Regions from separate parts of the Paenibacillus sp. FSL H8-0122 genome, predicted to be linked through region 2. Evidence: predicted binding sites of a transcription regulator. Region 2 holds the regulator's gene; each other region holds the start of a gene.

Region 1 (4,217 bases), 4.8 Mb from region 2:
ATGCTGACGGCAAGTGGGCTGTCCGCAAATCGAAGCGGTCGCTGGCAACCTGGCAGATCTCGCTGATCAGCTCTGTCTGCAGTGCTGTAGTGGCTGTGCTGCTGTTCAGTCTGGTAACGGGACAGTTCGCCGCTGAGAGAGCTCAGGCTCCGGTGGTTATTGATAAGGTGGCTGCGAGCAGCGCAGATCCGTATGACCGGATTATTCAGGCTGCTGCACATATCCGCCCTGCGGTAGTGAGCATCATTAATCATAAACAAGACAATAAGGAACTTAATATTCTCGATGAGTCTGCGCTAGGCTCGGGAGTTATCTATAAGAAGGATGATAATAAGGCATTTATCATCACGAATAATCATGTCATTGAGGGTGCCGGCAAGCTGGAAGTGGTTACAGTAGACGGCGTGACACACAAGGCGGAGCTGGTAGGCGCCGACAAGGTGAGCGATATTGCTGTGCTCTCCATTGACGGCAAGGGAATCGACCGGATTGCTGAGATCGGGGATTCCTCCAAGCTGCGTCTGGGTGAGACTGTCATTGCCATCGGCAACCCGCTGGGGCTTGGAGATACACTGACTTCCGGCATTGTCAGCTACACAGAGCGGACGATACCGGTGTCACTGAACCAGGACGGCGTGTACGATTGGGAGCAGGAAGTAATCCAGACGGATGCGGCCATTAACGAGGGCAACAGCGGGGGCGCGCTAGTGGATCTGGACGGCAAGGTGATTGGTATCAATACGATGAAGATCTCCGATACGGGGGTAGAGGGACTGGGCTTTGCGATTCCCGCCAATCATGTGGTGGATACAGCCAATGAGCTTACCTCCAAAGGCCGGATAGCCCGGTCATATCTGGGCGTCTATTCAGTGGATCTGAATAATCCGTATGTGCCGCTGGCCGACGACCAGCGCAAGGAGCTTAATCTTCCGTCTGTAGTAACCGATGGGGTTGTAGTTCTGGATGCGGTGGGACCGGCGAAGGATGCGGGTCTGCAGCTTAACGATGTAATTACGAAGTTCAACGATAAGCCGATTACCTCCACCCTGTCGCTGCGCAAATATCTGTACGATCATACCAAGATCGGCGATAAGCTGAAGATTACCTTTTACCGCAATGGTGAAGTGAAGCAGACCACGGTCCAGCTTCTTGAGAAGCCAGAGGAATAAAATTGGAAATGGCCGTATATAATAATGAGGCAGTCACGATTACGGAAACAGTTCAAGCCGTCCTTTTCAGGAAAAAAGAAGAGGGCGGGGCTGTTTCAAGAATAAATAAATGGGGTAATTGGTAGCATTGGGTATAAATATTACAATTTAATATGACTGGTAGCCCTTACATTGGGAAGTAGTCCTTATAAGGGAAAAAACGGAGGAATTAGGATAGAACAGCTTGCCTTTGTTATTAAGGTGTGGTAACATGAAATTATTCTTACATTGATACCTTATTCTCGCATTGAAAAGGGCTGTCAACCAAAGCTACAACCTTTCTCAATGTGTGAATTTTTTCTTTGTCTGAAGATAAAAAGAACATATTAATTTAAATTTGTGGAGGTAACACACATGCAAACAGGTACAGTTAAATGGTTCAACGCAGAAAAAGGATTCGGTTTCATCGAAGTTGAAGGCGGAAGCGACGTATTCGTTCACTTCAGCGCAATCACTGGCGACGGCTTCAAAACTTTGGACGAAGGCCAACGCGTTGAATTCAACGTTGTTCAAGGCAACCGCGGACCACAAGCCGAAAACGTTGTAAAACTGTAATTAATAGAAGGTACCGTCCCCGCTTGTGAAAGTTGGGACGGTCTTTTTTTATCATTACTTGCTTGCAACATAAAGGAAGGGAGGAACGGCAATGAACTACCGGAAAAAGCCTTTGGAGGAAGTACCGGAAGAAAATACCGCAATTTGGGCCTGTACCAATGAGGATTGCAATGGATGGATGAGGGATAATTTCGCATTTGAACATGCGCCTTCCTGCCGTCTCTGTCATTCCCCAATGGTTCGTAGCATGAAGATGCTGCCGCAATTGCTTAATTCAAATGGCGATCTCAAATCGCTTAAGAAAGGTATTTCCATTACCTAGACCAATACCTTTATGAGTCAAGACAACTATATATGCAGGGCACCTTCAAGACGGTGAAACCGTCTTATTTTTTTTGCTTTTAAATGCAAAATTGTGATATTTGTCACAAATTTATTGTTTTTTATGCCTAAACGGGGCGTATAATGTGATAATTATCACACTTTGAGTGATAGAAATTTGACAAAATAGACATAACGAAATGGGGAGAAGGAAGGGGAGAAATATGGATACAGTACTGCTGTCGCGTATACAATTTGCGTCGACGACAATTTTTCATTATTTCTTTGTGCCAGTATCGATCGGACTTGCGCTCATAATTGCCATTATGGAGACCATGTACGTAAGAAAGGGCAATGAAGAGTACAAAAGAATGGCGCAATTCTGGGGGAAGCTATTCCTGATTAACTTCGCAGTAGGTGTAGTAACAGGGATCTTGCAGGAGTTCCAGTTCGGGATGAACTGGTCGGATTATTCGCGCTTCGTCGGTGATGTGTTCGGGGCTCCGCTTGCGATTGAAGCCTTGTTGGCCTTCTTCCTGGAGTCCACGTTCATCGGAATCTGGATCTTCGGCTGGGATAAGGTATCCAAGCGGATTCATCTGTTATCCATCTGGCTGGTTGCCTTCGGAACGATGCTGTCGGCATTCTGGATTCTGCTGGCTAACTCGTTCATGCAGCATCCGGTCGGCTTCCAGATTAGCAATGGCCGGGCTGAGATGAATGACATCTTCGCACTGATTACAAATGGCCAGCTGCTGGTCGAATTTCCGCATACAGTGCTTGCCGCCTACGCTACAGGCGCCTTCCTGGTAACAGGGATCAGTGCTTACAAATTGCTTAAGAAGCAGGACGTTGCTTTTTTCCGGAAATCATTCGAGATTGCAGCCATTGTAGGGGTTATCTCTTCCTTCGGCGTTGCGGTTGCAGGACATGCACAGGCTCAATATCTGGTAGAGACACAGCCAATGAAGATGGCTGCATCCGAAGCGCTGTGGGGTGAGAGCGGCGACCCGGCACCTTGGACGGTATTTGCCAATATCGATGTGAAGAACCAGACCAACAGCAATGAAGTTCAGGTTCCGTATCTGCTGAGCTTTCTGTCCTACAGTAAATTCTCCGGTGATGTGAAGGGGATGCTGGAGCTGCAGAAGGAGTATGAAGTAGCCTACGGACCAGGAGATTATATTCCGCCGGTCAAAACAACCTTCTGGAGCTTCCGGATCATGGTTGCTGCCGGCACGCTGATGATGCTGTTCGGGGTATATGCTATCTACCTCATGTGGCGTAAAAAGATGGACAGACCCAATACCTGGTTCATGCGCTTCATGTTCTGGGGACTGCTGCTTCCGCCGATTGCCAACACGGCCGGCTGGATTATGACAGAGATCGGGCGTCAGCCATGGACTGTATTCGGACTTATGACTACAGAAGACAGTGTATCACCTAATATTACGAGCGGACAGGTGCTGTTCTCGGTGATTTCTTTTACTGCGATCTATGCCATATTGGGTGCAGTGCTGGTCGGCCTGTTCGTCAAAGTGATCAAAAAAGGTCCTTATGCTATGGATAACGAACACGGTGAATCCCACGATCCGTATAACAAGGAGGGCTAACCCATGTCACTTAATGAATTATGGTTTCTGCTGATTGCGGTGCTGTTCGTCGGGTTCTTCTTCCTGGAAGGCTTCGACTTCGGTGTAGGGATGGAGACGCAGATTCTGGCTAAGAATGATACGGAGCGACGGATACTGATCAATTCGATCGGGCCGTTCTGGGATGCGAATGAAGTATGGCTGATTACGGGTGCCGGTGCAATGTTCGCGGCCTTCCCGCATTGGTATGCTACGCTGTTCAGCGGCTTCTATATTCCGTTTGTATTTGCTCTCCTGGCGTTGATCGCCCGTGGTGTCGCCTTCGAATTCAGAGGCAAGCGCGATTCCAAGGCTTGGCAGAAAACATGGGATGTCTGTATCTTCTTCGGCAGCTTCCTGCCGCCGTTCCTGCTCGCCGTGGTATTCGCCAGCTTCATCAAGGGTTTGCCGATCGACAAGGATATGCAGATGTATGCCGGATTCTTCGATATCGTCAATGCGTATACGGTGGTTGCAGGAATTACGGTTGTCCTGCTGTGTC
Region 2 (4,217 bases):
CGCATGTATTCTTCCGCTGAGCGCTTAGCTTAACGGTTCGGCAGACTGTACCCCTCACCGATGGCGCTGCCATCCTTGAAGCGGTAGAAGCTGTAATAGAATCGCCCGTCTTTTTTGTAAAATAGCTGCCAGGCATATTCCCCGTTGTATACACCGGGCAGCAGCCGTTCAATCGTAATGTCCGGCAGCTGAGCGGCTATGATTCCACGCATTTTCTCTTCTGAGGTGCCATTGCTCAGTTCCTCTGCATACAGGTCGTTGTCGCCTCCGGCAGGCTTGCCCTCCAAGGTGAAACGGACCCACACCATCAGATCGGTCCCTGCTTCATTTTTACCGGTCAGCACCCAGTAGATCTCATTCTCATTCCAGACAGATTTCTGGGCCTTGGTAACCTCTGTTAGTCCGGCACGCGCCCGGGCCAGCTCCTTGGCCTCACTCCGCTCGTTCCACTGGTCCTTCATAATGTAGGCATAGAACTGGCTTAGTCCGAACAGAAGGAGCAGCACCACGGTAATCCCCAGCCAGATCCATCTTCTCCTCTTCTTCTTCACCACGCTGCTTCCTTTCCCGTTTCCCTGAATTACCGTTTAAGCAGGCTCTCGAACGTCTCCTGTGCTTTGCGGCGGATGGCTTCCTCATCAAGTGTCAGGCATTGTCCATGCTTCACAACCTGCCGGCCGTTCACCCATACATGCTCCACATCCTTGGCACTTGCCGAATATACGGCATGGGAGAGCAGATCGGTATGCGGCAGCAGATGCGGCTGGTCAATATCAAGTGCGATGAAGTCGGCCTTCATTCCTGCGGCAAGCCGGCCTACCCCGCTTAGGAAAATAGACTGCGCCCCATACTCCGTAGCCATCAGAAGCGCCTCAGGAGCCGGTACCGCTGTGGGATCACCGCTTACGCCCTTGTGAATCAGAGCCGCCAGCCTCATCTCTTCGAACATATCCAGATTATTGTTGCTTGCCGCGCCGTCTGTACCCAGGGAGACCTTAATCCCGGCTCTCAGCAGTTCAGGAACACGCGCAACCCCGCTGGCCAGCTTCAGGTTACTGCCGGGGTTATGCGACACGCCAACGTTATGGCGGGCCAGAATCCCGATCTCTTCATCGTTCAGATGAACCCCGTGGGCAATGAGCGAAGGACGGGTGAACATCCCGAGCTTCTCCAGATGTGCGACCGGACGCAGGCCATAGTCGGCCACGTTCTGCTCCACTTCATGGCGCGTCTCGGACATATGGGTGTGCATTGGCAAGTCCAGATCATGGGCAGCCTGCACAAACTTCATGAAAAACTCTGGAGGACAGGTGTACGGGGCGTGCGGCGAGAGCATGGTCGTAATTCTGCCATCAGCCTTGCCGTGCCAGTTACGGGCAAAAGCAATCGCCTCAGCGAGCTTGGATTGCTGTACCTCTTCCGGGCATAGCCCAATTACGCCGCGCATCAACACCGCACGAATACCGGACTGCTCGGTCACTTCCGCTACCCGGTCCATATGATCATACATATCGAGGAAGGTGGTTGTGCCGCCCTTCAGCATCTCCAGCACGGACAACGAGGTTCCCCAATATACATCATCACCAGTGAATTTCTCTTCCATCGGCCACATCTTCTCCTGCAGCCAAGACTGAAGCACCATATCGTCGCCGTATCCGCGCAGCAGTGACATTGCAGTATGACCATGGGTATTGACCAGACCAGGCATGAACAGCAGACGGCTGCCGTCTACGACCTGTGCGCCATCCTCCACTGCCGGCTCAGCTTCACCTATGTAAGTAATCAAATCATTCTCCAGGGTCATGTACCCGCTCAGAACCGGCTTGTCACTGCCCGGAACCAGGAAGTGCCCATTCTTGATTATCGTGATCTTACTGCTCATCTTCAGCCTCATCCTTTCCATCATGCAAATAATAAGCCAAGCTCTGCAGATCTGTGGTGAAATCTGCGGCATGAATCCGGATATTGGCAGGCGTCTTGAGAATAACCGGTGCAAAGTTCAGAATCGCCTCGATACCGGAATCGACAAGAATATCAGCTACGTTCTGGGCTTCGCTGTCGGGCACGGTAATAATCCCGATCCGGATGCCCTGCGAGCGGATTGTACTGCTTAGCTCCTCCATCGGCTGCACAACCAGCGAGTTGATCTGCTGGCCTACCTTCGGCGGATAGGCATCGAAGATGGCAGTAATCTTCATCGTATCCTTTAAGTAAGCGTTGTAGTTAGACAAGGCATGACCGAGATTACCGGCTCCAACCAGTGCAACATTAATTTGCTGGTCAAGCTTCAGGATATGGCGGATCTTCTCAATCAGATAAGATACATCATAGCCGATGCCTTTTCTGCCAAAATCACCGAAATAAGCCAAATCCTTGCGGATCTGGGCGGGATTCAGATCAAGCTTCTGGCCCAGCTCCTGAGAAGAGACTGTGGAGATTTCACGTTTTTGGAGATCGTTCAGGAAACGCAGGTACACTGGGAGCCTGCGCACGACGGCCTCCGATATTTTATCCGATTTCATGTATTCTCCTCCTTCAAGTTGATGTAACATCACAAATTCGCTTCATGTAATGCCGATTATAGCAACCGTGCCCCGCCGCCTGCCGGAGTGGCAGGGCAGGCGGGAACGGATCTTCAGGTTAATCATGACTTATTAATAATAGCAATAGCAGATGAATTAGGAAACCCCGCCGTCATCCAGCCATTCGGCAATTCTCGGGACCATCTGCTCGGTGAGCATATGCTCCATCTTGGGACCGGGGAGCGAGTACAGGAAGTACTTTCCGTAATGCGATTCAATGACTCTGGTATCGTACACAATTACGATGCCCCGGTCCTGCGCCGTGCGGACCAGCCGCCCGAAGCCCTGCTTGAAGCGGATGACGGCCTGCGGCACGGACAGCTTCATGAACGGATTCTTCTTCTGTGCCTGAAGCAGCTCCGACTTCGCTTCTGCCAGCGGGTGATTCGGCGGCTGGAACGGCAGTCTGACAATCGCCAGGCAGGTCAATGCTTCTCCCGGGATATCCACCCCTTCCCAGAAGCTGCTGGTACCCAGCAAGACCGAAGCCGGGCTATCCTGGAAGCGGCGGATCAGCTTGCTCCGGCTGCCGCCTTCCACGCCTTGTCCCAGCACCGCAATATCCTGTGAGGCAAGCGCCTCCTTCAGCGGCTCATAGACCTGGCGCAACATCTTGTAGGAGGTGAACAGCACCAGCATCCGCCCCCGTGTTGTTACAGCTGTCTCGGCAAGGGAGTGCACGAGGGTGTCCACAAAGCGGGCATCCCCTATACTTCCCTTGACGCTCGGGAAGTCCCGGGGAATGACCAGGAGCGCCTGCTCACGATACTTGAATGGTGATGGAAGCAGTGCAGTCATCAGACGCCGCTGCTCGGCAGCCTCGCCAAGACCCAGGTTATCGATCATGAACTGGAAGGATTTATCCACGGATAAGGTGGCCGAGGTCAGGATAATGCTCTTCTTCTTATCGAAGAACAGCTCCCTAAGCTGGGTGCTGACATCTACGGGAACAGCATACATTTGCAGCGACTTACCCTTATAATTACCGCTTCCCTCCAGCCAATACACGATATTCTCATCATTCAGGCTCATGAAGAAGCGGATCTGCTCTCTAATGGATGCCAGATCTTTGAATAACCCGCCGATATCGGTCACAAGGCTGTCTGAGGAGGATTGGCTGTCCGTGTCACGCATCTCACTGAGCATTTTGTCGCCCTTGCGGATGATATCGCTCAGACTGAGGTTCAGTGTATTCTCAAGGGCAGCCAGCTCCTCCCAATCCTTCGGCTTCTTGCCCGGCTGCAGGCGTGCCACCAGCTGGCCTGCTTCACCGGCCCCGGCATCGCTGCGCTCGGGCAGCAGGCTGAAGAGCCGGTCACTAAGCGCATCCCAGGACTCCTTCACCGTCAGCAGATCTGGATAGATCCGGTCGATCACGCCGCTCCATTCGGAAGCCTGCTCACTGCCCGAAGACTGCAGACTCTGGCGGAGGGCAGGCAGCTGCCCGCTCCGGCTATCCTTATAGAGACGGGTGAGGGTATGGGCGAATGTGAAATATTTCATCTGCATGCCAAGATGCTTGCCGGCAATATCCTCCAGATGATGGGCTTCATCAATCACAAGATGGTCGTACGCCGGAAGAAGCTGATGCCCGGCTTTGACATCTGCGAACAGCTTGGAGTGATTGGTGACCAC
Region 3 (4,217 bases), 4.5 Mb from region 2:
AGTCATTGTTAATCAGATGTTTGACCGCGGCCCGCTCCATGGAGCAGATGCGGTGAAATTCCCGGATGTCTCCAAGAATCATTGGGCCTACCTGGATATCCAGGAGGCTATCATCGACCATCAGTACCGGATCGACAGTGAACAGAAGGAACAACGGGTTACAGAATAAATGGATAGGGGTTGGAGGAGAGATCATTTCTCCTCCAGCCCCTAAATCATTAAATTTGAAGTATAATGGTTATAAAACCGTACCGATTTCCAGTTGCGAAGGAGATCCGAATGAAAGCAATCCTGATTGACGATGAAGAATTGGCACTAAAGGCTTTGGAACGCCAATTGCATGCACTTGGGTGTTTCGAGATTATCGGCAAATATACCGATCCGCTGCAAGGGCAGCAAAAGGTAGAGGAGACCGAGACCGATATTGTGTTTCTCGATATTCATTTACCGGAGCTGAGCGGGATTGAGCTGGCGGAAAGGCTGCTTGAACAGAGACCCGATCTGCAGGTTGTATTCGTAACGGCATATGATAAGTATGCGATCAAGGCTTTTGAGCTGAATGCCCTGGATTATTTGCTTAAGCCGATTCATACGGACCGTCTGAAGCTTACAGTTCGGAGATTGAATGCTCAGCAGAAGCCTGGCCTGGTAGCCCGGGCAGCGTCAGCGCAGACAAGCTGGAGAATGCTGATGCTCGATGCCTTCCGGATCTACGAAGGGAGCCAGGAGCTTCCGTCACTGCAATGGAGAACGGCGAAGGCGCAGGAAATCTTCTTTTACCTGCTGCATCATCGCGGCAAAGTGGTCAGTAAAGCCACCCTTATTGAATTGCTGTGGGCTGATTTTGATCCGAACAGGGCCTATCCGCAGTTATATACAGCTGTGTATCATATCCGCAAGATGCTGGAGCCCTTCAGCAGAGAACGGATTCTCCTGCAAAATACGGCGGACGGCTATCTGCTCAAGCTGAATGGCATCTGCCTGGACGTTGATGAGTTTGACCGCTTTATCCAAGCGGGGTTAGAGCTCTCGAATGACACCCTGCCCGAATACGAACGAATCCTGAAGCTGTTCAAGAGCGAATATCTGGAGGGGTACGATTATGTGTGGGCGGAGCTTGAACGGCAGAGATTCCAGCTGCAGTGGATTCGGCTGAAGCTGAATCTGGTCCGCTGGTATATGGGGAATGCAGAATATGAACAGGCCTTCAAGCATATTGAACAGGTCTGCACCCGCTATCCGTTAGAGGAGCAAGCGCAATTATTGTACATGCAAATATCGGATAGAATGGGCTTTCATTTTCTGGTGCAAAGACAGTATGTATTGCTGGAAACGGTCATGGAAGCAGAGGTTGCGGAGAAACCGAGCCGGGAGATTGTCAAATGGTATAGGGATTGGGACAACAAGCGTCAGAAAGGGTGAATCCGTGGATTCATCCTTTTTGCCCTATCTAAATTATGATATATTTAATCTTGAATGAACTTGTTCTGCAAAGACCCGACGAAGGAGCCCCCCATGACCCAATTTGTCTACAAGCAGATTATTGCTGACCTCAAAACGAAGATCTTTGCCGGGCAGTACGCCGATATGAAGCTGCCGGATGAGCGCAGTCTCAGCGAGGCGTATCAGGTTAGCCGCAGTACCATTAAGCGTGCGCTGATGAAGATGGAGAGCTCGGGCATTATTTTCAAGAAACGCGGCTCCGGCACCTTCATCAATCCGTTATACATCAAGAACGATTCGATCTTCAATTACGAGGGCTCTAATCTGGGGGTGTCGGATAACTTCCAGATGCACGGCAAGAAGCCGGAGATCAAGGTGCTGAGCTTCGAGGTCATCCGGCCCACGCAGGAGCTTCAGCGGGATTTGTTCCTGTTGCCCCATGATTTCGTGTATAAGATCGTGCGTCTGCGCCTGTTCGAAGGTGCGCCGTTCATGATTGAGACGGGATATATTCCGATCAAAATTGTGCAAAATCTCGACCAGACGATTATCGAGGGGTCGATTTTTCATTATCTGGAGGAATCGCGCAATCTGGCGGTGACCAAATCCTTTTTGTCTATTTTTGCCGAGCCTTCGCTGCCGAATGACCAGGAGTTGCTCCATCTGAAGGAGAATGAACCCGTAGGAATTATGGAGGGGATCTTCTTCCTGGATAACGGCACGCCGTTCGAATTCTCGCATATGCGCTTCCATTATGAGTATCTGAAGTTTAACACGTTCGTATCTGTGCATTGAGGATGGACGGTGTAAATAGCATAATTTAGGTATAGCAGGCCGGGAGGAGTCCCGGTCTTTTTTTGGTGATTTTTTATATAACAAATTAAACCATAATTATAAAAATAAACATCTTTTTGTGCGTGGTTAGCAGAGAATTTCATACTATGTTCAAAATTTCACAATATTGGACCGTATTAATTTCTAAAAAGATTGAATTTCTGAAATGCCGATGTATGATGTAACTGTAGAAGTGATACATTCAATTTACAAAGAAAAAGATTAGGGAGTGGAAGACATGGGATTAACAATCGAACAGGTGGATTATTCCTCGAAAACGTATCTGGCAAAGCTTGATGCTTACTGGCGTGCAACGAACTACATCTCCGTAGGCCAGCTTTATTTGAAGGATAATCCGTTGTTAAGAGAACCGCTGAAGGATGCAGACGTCAAAGTGAAGCCGATCGGACACTGGGGGACCATCCCTGGGCAGAACTTTATCTATGCGCACCTGAACCGTGTAATCACTAAATATGATCTCAACATGTTCTATATTGAAGGCCCGGGCCATGGCGGTCAGGTGATGGTGTCGAACTCTTATCTGGACGGAAGCTACACCGAAATCTATCCGCAGATCACCCAAGACATCCCTGGTCTGAAAAAGCTGTTCAAGCAGTTCTCCTTCCCTGGCGGTGTTGCCTCCCATGCGGCTCCTGAAACACCCGGATCGATTCATGAAGGCGGCGAGCTGGGTTACTCCCTGTCGCACAGCGTGGGTTCGATTCTGGATAACCCGGATCTGATCTCCGCAGTAGTTGTAGGTGACGGTGAAGCAGAGACTGGCCCGCTGGCCGCTTCCTGGCTGTCCAACCGGTTCATCAACCCGATTACAGACGGTGCGGTATTACCGATTCTGCACTTGAACGGCTTCAAGATCAGTAACCCGACCATCCTCTCCCGGATGAGCAGAGAAGAATTAACCGCCTATTTTGCCGGAAACGGCTGGGAAGCATTCTTCGTGGAAGGTGAGAATCCTGATCTGATGCACCCGGAAATGGCGAAGGTGCTGGATACGATCGTAGAGAGAATTGCCGCCATTCAGAAGAATGCCCGTGAAAATAACGATACTGCCCGTCCGGTATGGCCGATGCTGGTCTTCCGCTCCCCTAAAGGCTGGACCGGTCCGAAATCGTGGGATGGCGTGCCGAACGAAGGCTCTTTCCGTGCACACCAGGTACCGATTCCTGTGGATCAGAAAAACATGAAGCATGCTCCGGCGCTGCTGGAATGGCTGAACAGCTACAGACCTGAAGAATTGTTCGATGCGAACGGCCGTCTGAACGCGGATCTGGCCGAAATTCTGCCAACCGGCGACAGACGTATGGGGATGAACCCGGTAACGAATGCCGGTAAGCTGATCAAAGACCTGCACAAGCCGAATTTCCGCAACTACACCTTGGATAATTCTGTTCCGGGTCAAGTGATTGCGCAGGATATGGCCGTGCTGGGGAAATACCTGAAAGAGGTTGTTACGCTCAACGAAGAGAACCGCAACTTCCGGATCTTTGGACCGGATGAGACCATGTCCAACCGTCTGGGACCTGTATTCGAAGTGACCAAGCGCCAATGGATGGACGCCATTCAGGAACCGCAGGATGAATTCCTCGCTCCGTATGGCCGTGTCATTGACTCCCAGTTATCAGAGCATCAGGCAGAGGGGATTCTGGAAGGGTACGTACTGACCGGCCGCCACGGATTCTTCGCCAGCTATGAAGCGTTCCTGCGCGTGGTCGATTCGATGATCACCCAGCACTTCAAGTGGCTGCGCAAGGCGACAGATCAGACCTGGAGAGAAGATATTCCATCCCTGAACGTCATCGCTACATCGACCGTGTTCCAGCAAGACCATAACGGTTATACCCACCAAGATCCGGGTCTGCTCGGCCATCTGGCTGACAAGAAGCCTGAATTCATCCGTGAGTATCTGCCGTCCGATGCGA
Region 4 (4,217 bases), 3.6 Mb from region 2:
GCCCGTTACCCCGCCGATCGTAAAGATCGGGATAAAGGCGAGCGTATAGAGCATCGGTGTCGTGAAGGTAATCCTGCCCTTTCGCAGGGTGAATAGCCAGTTGAATATTTTGACCCCGGTTGGGACCGCTATGGCCATCGTTGTAATAGAGAAGAAGCTGTTGACCATGGCCCCTTGACCCATCGTATAGAAATGGTGCGCCCATACAAGGAAGGACAGGAGCGAGATGATCAGCATACTGAATACCATGGAGGTATATCCGTACAGGTTCTTCTTCGAGAAGGTGGCGATAATCTCACTGTATATCCCGAAGGCCGGCAGTATAACGATATAGACCTCCGGATGTCCCCAGACCCAGAACAGGTTGGCCCAGAGCATATCCATCCCGCCGTTGGCCATCGTGAAGAACTGGGAGCCGAAGAGGCGGTCGAACATCATCATCGCCAGCGCTACGGTAAGAACCGGGAAGGCGAAGACAATGATAACGTTGGTGATGAGTACGGACCAGGTGAACATCGGCATCTTCATCAGCGTCATGCCTGGTGCGCGCATTTTGAGAATCGTTACGATAAAGTTAACCCCGGTGATCAGCGTACCAATACCGGATATTTGCAGGGCCAGAGAGTAGTAGTTGTTCCCTACGGTCGGGCTGAATTCAAGACTCGCCAGCGGGAAGTAGGCTGACCAGCCCGCATCCGGCGAGCCGCCGATGACGAAGGAAATGTTCAGCAGCATGGCGCCCATGAAGAAGAGCCAGAAGCTGACGGCGTTCAGCCGCGGGAAGGCAACGTCCCGTGCGCCGATCTGCAGCGGAATGATTACGTTCATCAGACCGATGATAAAAGGCATGGCCATGAAGAGAATCATGATCAGACCATGGGTGGTGAAGACCTCATTGTAGTGCTGCGCATCGAGGAATTTCATTTCCGGCGCAGCCGTCTGCAGACGCATCATCATCGCATCTACACCGCCGCGGAACAGCATCAGCAGCGCCGCAAGGATGTACATGATCCCGATTTTTTTGTGGTCAACCGTGGTCAGCCATTCACGCCACAGATAGCCCCATTTCTTGAAATAGGTAAGCCCTACGAGAATCCCGATGGTTGCCAGTGCAATACTGATCATGGCTCCGTATATCAAGGGTTCGCCGTGAACCTTAAATTTGTCCAAATCCATTAGGGTAGCTCCTTTCAGTGTGTTGCATTAAGCTCTTCAGAGAGCTAGTGTCCTTCATGTGTGCTTTCATCCACAGGGGAGCTTGGCAGCGGCTGATCGACTTCCGGATCAGGCTTGCTGTCGAATTCCGTTCCGCTGGACGGCTCGGGAGACGGATGAATTTCCTTGTTATCCTGATGCTCCGGATTGCCGTTGTCCATATCCATCTCTTTGCCGCCGCCGCTCATATGATCTCCGTGATTTCCCGGAGGAGGGCTGAACTCCAGATGGGTGGAGGAATACGTTTTGCGTCCGAGGTAATCCGTGGCCAGCAGGCCTTTGAATTCTTCCTCAGTCAGCTTAGGTGCGGTTTCCTTCACTTCCTTCACCCAGTCCTCGTAACCCTTGTTACTAAGTACAAGCGCTTCGAATTCCATGTGGGCGAAGCCTTTACCGCTGAAGTTAGCATTCTTTCCGATATAAGAGCCTTCCGTATCAGCGGAGAGATGAAGCGTTGTCAGCATGTCGCTCATGGCGTACTTTTGACCGGCAAGCTGTGGAATCCAGAGACTGGTAATGGTGCCGAACGAGTACATTCTGAATTCTACCGCACGATGCACCGGCATATTCACGTAGTTGACCGTCTCGATCCCTTCCTCAGGGTAGCTGAAATGCCATTTCCAGTTGGACGAGGAAGCATAGATGACCAGAGGAGTCTGATCTTGATAGTCCGCAGCTACATTCTCCACTTCGTTAGTCGTCTTGACGGTAACAACGGACAAGAAGGCTACGATAATGATCGGGATAATGATCCAGATGGCCTCAAGTACCACATTGCCTTCTTCATGTTTAGGAATGTAGCCCTCATTACTCTTCTTCGCACGATATTTCACCAGTACAAAGATATACAGAATGTAGACAACAGCCAGAACCCCGAGCATAACAAGAATAGAGAGCACAATGGTGTCAGATAACGTCCTTGCAGACGGCCCCTTCGGGTTCAGAACAGCGATTGAGCTGCATCCCGGCAGGAGAAGGATCAGGCTTAGAAACAAAGCGTATAACGGTCCCTTTTTTTTCATATAGAACTCCTTCCTTCAATACTACTTTTCATTCGCCGTTCATTAACGGGAGTACATTGATCTGTATCTATAGTAAGAACTACTTACCCATAATGCAAAATACATATTTTGTATAAATATATAAAATAGACCTTAAAAATGGCGAACAAGTTAAATATGTGTGATCAAATTGTTACAACTCCCTAAGGGTATGATAAAGATCACTGTAGTGGCGCACTTTAGCTAATTTTAAGGTTGTTCAATTTTTGTTCAAAATTCCGATATTGTTATTAATTTTGTCACAATTATTCTGTGCCAAAAACCGCTGTTTTAACCGTGTAACGCCTGCTGTGACAGCATTCGACGAGAATTGCTTGCTTTCTGAAAATAATGGCGACCCCTCATTTATCATTGCATAAGAGTAACAAATTCTTAGCTTGCGGTTACAATCTCTCAAATTACGTTGAAAGTATATATGATAAAGTGATAGACAAATATACATAGATTGGAGACTGCTGCTGTGCGCATCAAGAAAATTCTGCTTTTATTCATGTCTTTATTCCTAATTATGGGGCTTGTGCAGGTCCCGGCTGACGCTAAAGGTGATAGCACTATTCTTAAACTCGGAGTCAACGATAAATTAAGCAAGGTTGAAGCTGTATCCGTAAAAGGCACCTATTATGTACCGCTGCGCGCGCTTGCGGATGAGCTGAAATGGACCCTTACCGGCCTGACGGACGGGATTCACGTAGCCGGCGGGACAGGTTCGCTGACCCTGCTGAGCAAGGACGGAGGTGCGGTGCTGAAGGATGGGACTGCCGTGCCTATGAGCACTTTCGTACAGGACGGCAAACTCATGGCTCCGCTGAAGCTCAGCGGGTACCTCGGGTATAGCATTTCCTATGCGGGAGATAAATATTTACTTCGTGTGAAGGACGGCTCGGCGCAGCTTACCGATGCAGCCTTCACCGATAAATATGCTGCAGAGCTGAAGCCTAAGGCTCCAGTGGCTCCGGTAACTCCAGTCACTCCGGTTCAGCCCACGGAGCCGGGCAAGCCTGGCCGGACCGTGTATCTGACCTTTGACGACGGCCCGTCAGCCACGACTGGCGACCTGCTGGACATCCTGCGTAAATATGACGTACAGGCAACCTTCTTCATGCTGGGGAACAACATGAACCAGCACCCCGCCCAGGTGAAGCGGACGGCGAAGGAAGGCCATGGCTTAGCGCTGCACGGCGTAACCCACCGCCAGGAGAAGTTCTATGCCTCCCCTTCAGCGGCGCTTGCCGAGATGTCAGGGGCCAATGCGACGCTGAAGAAGCTGACGGGAACCAGCACCACCTTGATCCGTACGCCTTACGGAAGTAAGCCCTATTTCACCAAGTCCTTCCGCGATAAAGTCCTGACTCAGGGCTATCATCTCTGGGACTGGAACGTGGATTCCTATGACTGGAAATACAAACAGAACAGCGACAGAATCTATAACACCGTGATGGATCAGGTGAATAAGCTGAAGGCGTCCAAGACCAATCCGGTGATTCTGATGCATGACCAGAAGGCTACACTCAAGGTGCTGCCGCGTATTCTGGAGAAGCTGAAGAAGGAAGGCTATACCTTCAAGCTCATTACGAAGGATATGGAGCCGCTCAATTTCTGGAAGGATAAACGCTGATTACTGCTTATAGCAACAGCAAAGAGCAAGCCCGGGAGACAATCTGTTCCCGCAGGCTTGCTCTTTTTTTGCGCTGAAACTAGACAAAGTAAAAGTTAATGATTGACATCATTCCTCAACTGTATTAATAATAGTAGTACAGTTAATACACTATGATACAGCAGCCGGAGTATCAGATGAAAGGAGGACTGTCATGTTCGAGTTGGATGTACGCAGCCGCAAGCCGATCTATGAGCAGCTGACCGACAAGGTGAAGGAGTTGATTATGCATGGTATTCTGCGGGCGGATGAACAGCTGCCTTCGGTGCGGGCGTTATCCTCGCAGC

What was found. The regulator Rex, encoded in region 2, represses fermentation and respiration genes when NADH is low (regulators of the CRP and FNR family bind a similar motif). The targets are predictions, from matches to a motif close to TTGTGAAATATTTCACAA.
Region 1: NSS64_RS28855 (cytochrome ubiquinol oxidase subunit I) is a predicted target of Rex. The motif match lies at 2,177-2,194, and genes of this name have one in related genera.
Region 3: NSS64_RS27470 (phosphoketolase family protein) is a predicted target of Rex. The motif match lies at 2,385-2,402, and genes of this name have one in related genera.
Region 4: qoxA (cytochrome aa3 quinol oxidase subunit II) is a predicted target of Rex. The motif match lies at 2,504-2,521, and genes of this name have one in related genera.

What each region holds. Positions count from the first base shown of each region.
Region 1 covers NZ_JBBOTB010000001.1:6,732,222-6,736,438, forward strand. The annotation lists gene NSS64_RS28840 (S1C family serine protease) at 1-1,169, shown strand, start outside; gene NSS64_RS28845 (cold-shock protein) at 1,563-1,763, shown strand; gene NSS64_RS28850 (cold-shock protein) at 1,855-2,085, shown strand; gene NSS64_RS28855 (cytochrome ubiquinol oxidase subunit I) at 2,309-3,697, shown strand; gene cydB (cytochrome d ubiquinol oxidase subunit II) at 3,701-4,217, shown strand, end outside.
Region 2 covers NZ_JBBOTB010000001.1:1,944,152-1,948,368, reverse strand. The annotation lists gene NSS64_RS08450 (cell wall elongation regulator TseB-like domain-containing protein) at 30-551, opposite strand; gene NSS64_RS08445 (amidohydrolase) at 581-1,882, opposite strand; gene NSS64_RS08440 (redox-sensing transcriptional repressor Rex) at 1,872-2,522, opposite strand; gene dinG (ATP-dependent DNA helicase DinG) at 2,679-4,217, opposite strand, start outside.
Region 3 covers NZ_JBBOTB010000001.1:6,442,548-6,446,764, reverse strand. The annotation lists gene NSS64_RS27485 (S-layer homology domain-containing protein) at 1-169, shown strand, start outside; gene NSS64_RS27480 (response regulator) at 280-1,422, shown strand; gene NSS64_RS27475 (GntR family transcriptional regulator) at 1,516-2,238, shown strand; gene NSS64_RS27470 (phosphoketolase family protein) at 2,516-4,217, shown strand, end outside.
Region 4 covers NZ_JBBOTB010000001.1:5,523,793-5,528,009, reverse strand. The annotation lists gene qoxB (cytochrome aa3 quinol oxidase subunit I) at 1-1,176, opposite strand, end outside; gene qoxA (cytochrome aa3 quinol oxidase subunit II) at 1,221-2,237, opposite strand; gene NSS64_RS23845 (polysaccharide deacetylase family protein) at 2,737-3,891, shown strand; gene NSS64_RS23840 (GntR family transcriptional regulator) at 4,085-4,217, shown strand, end outside.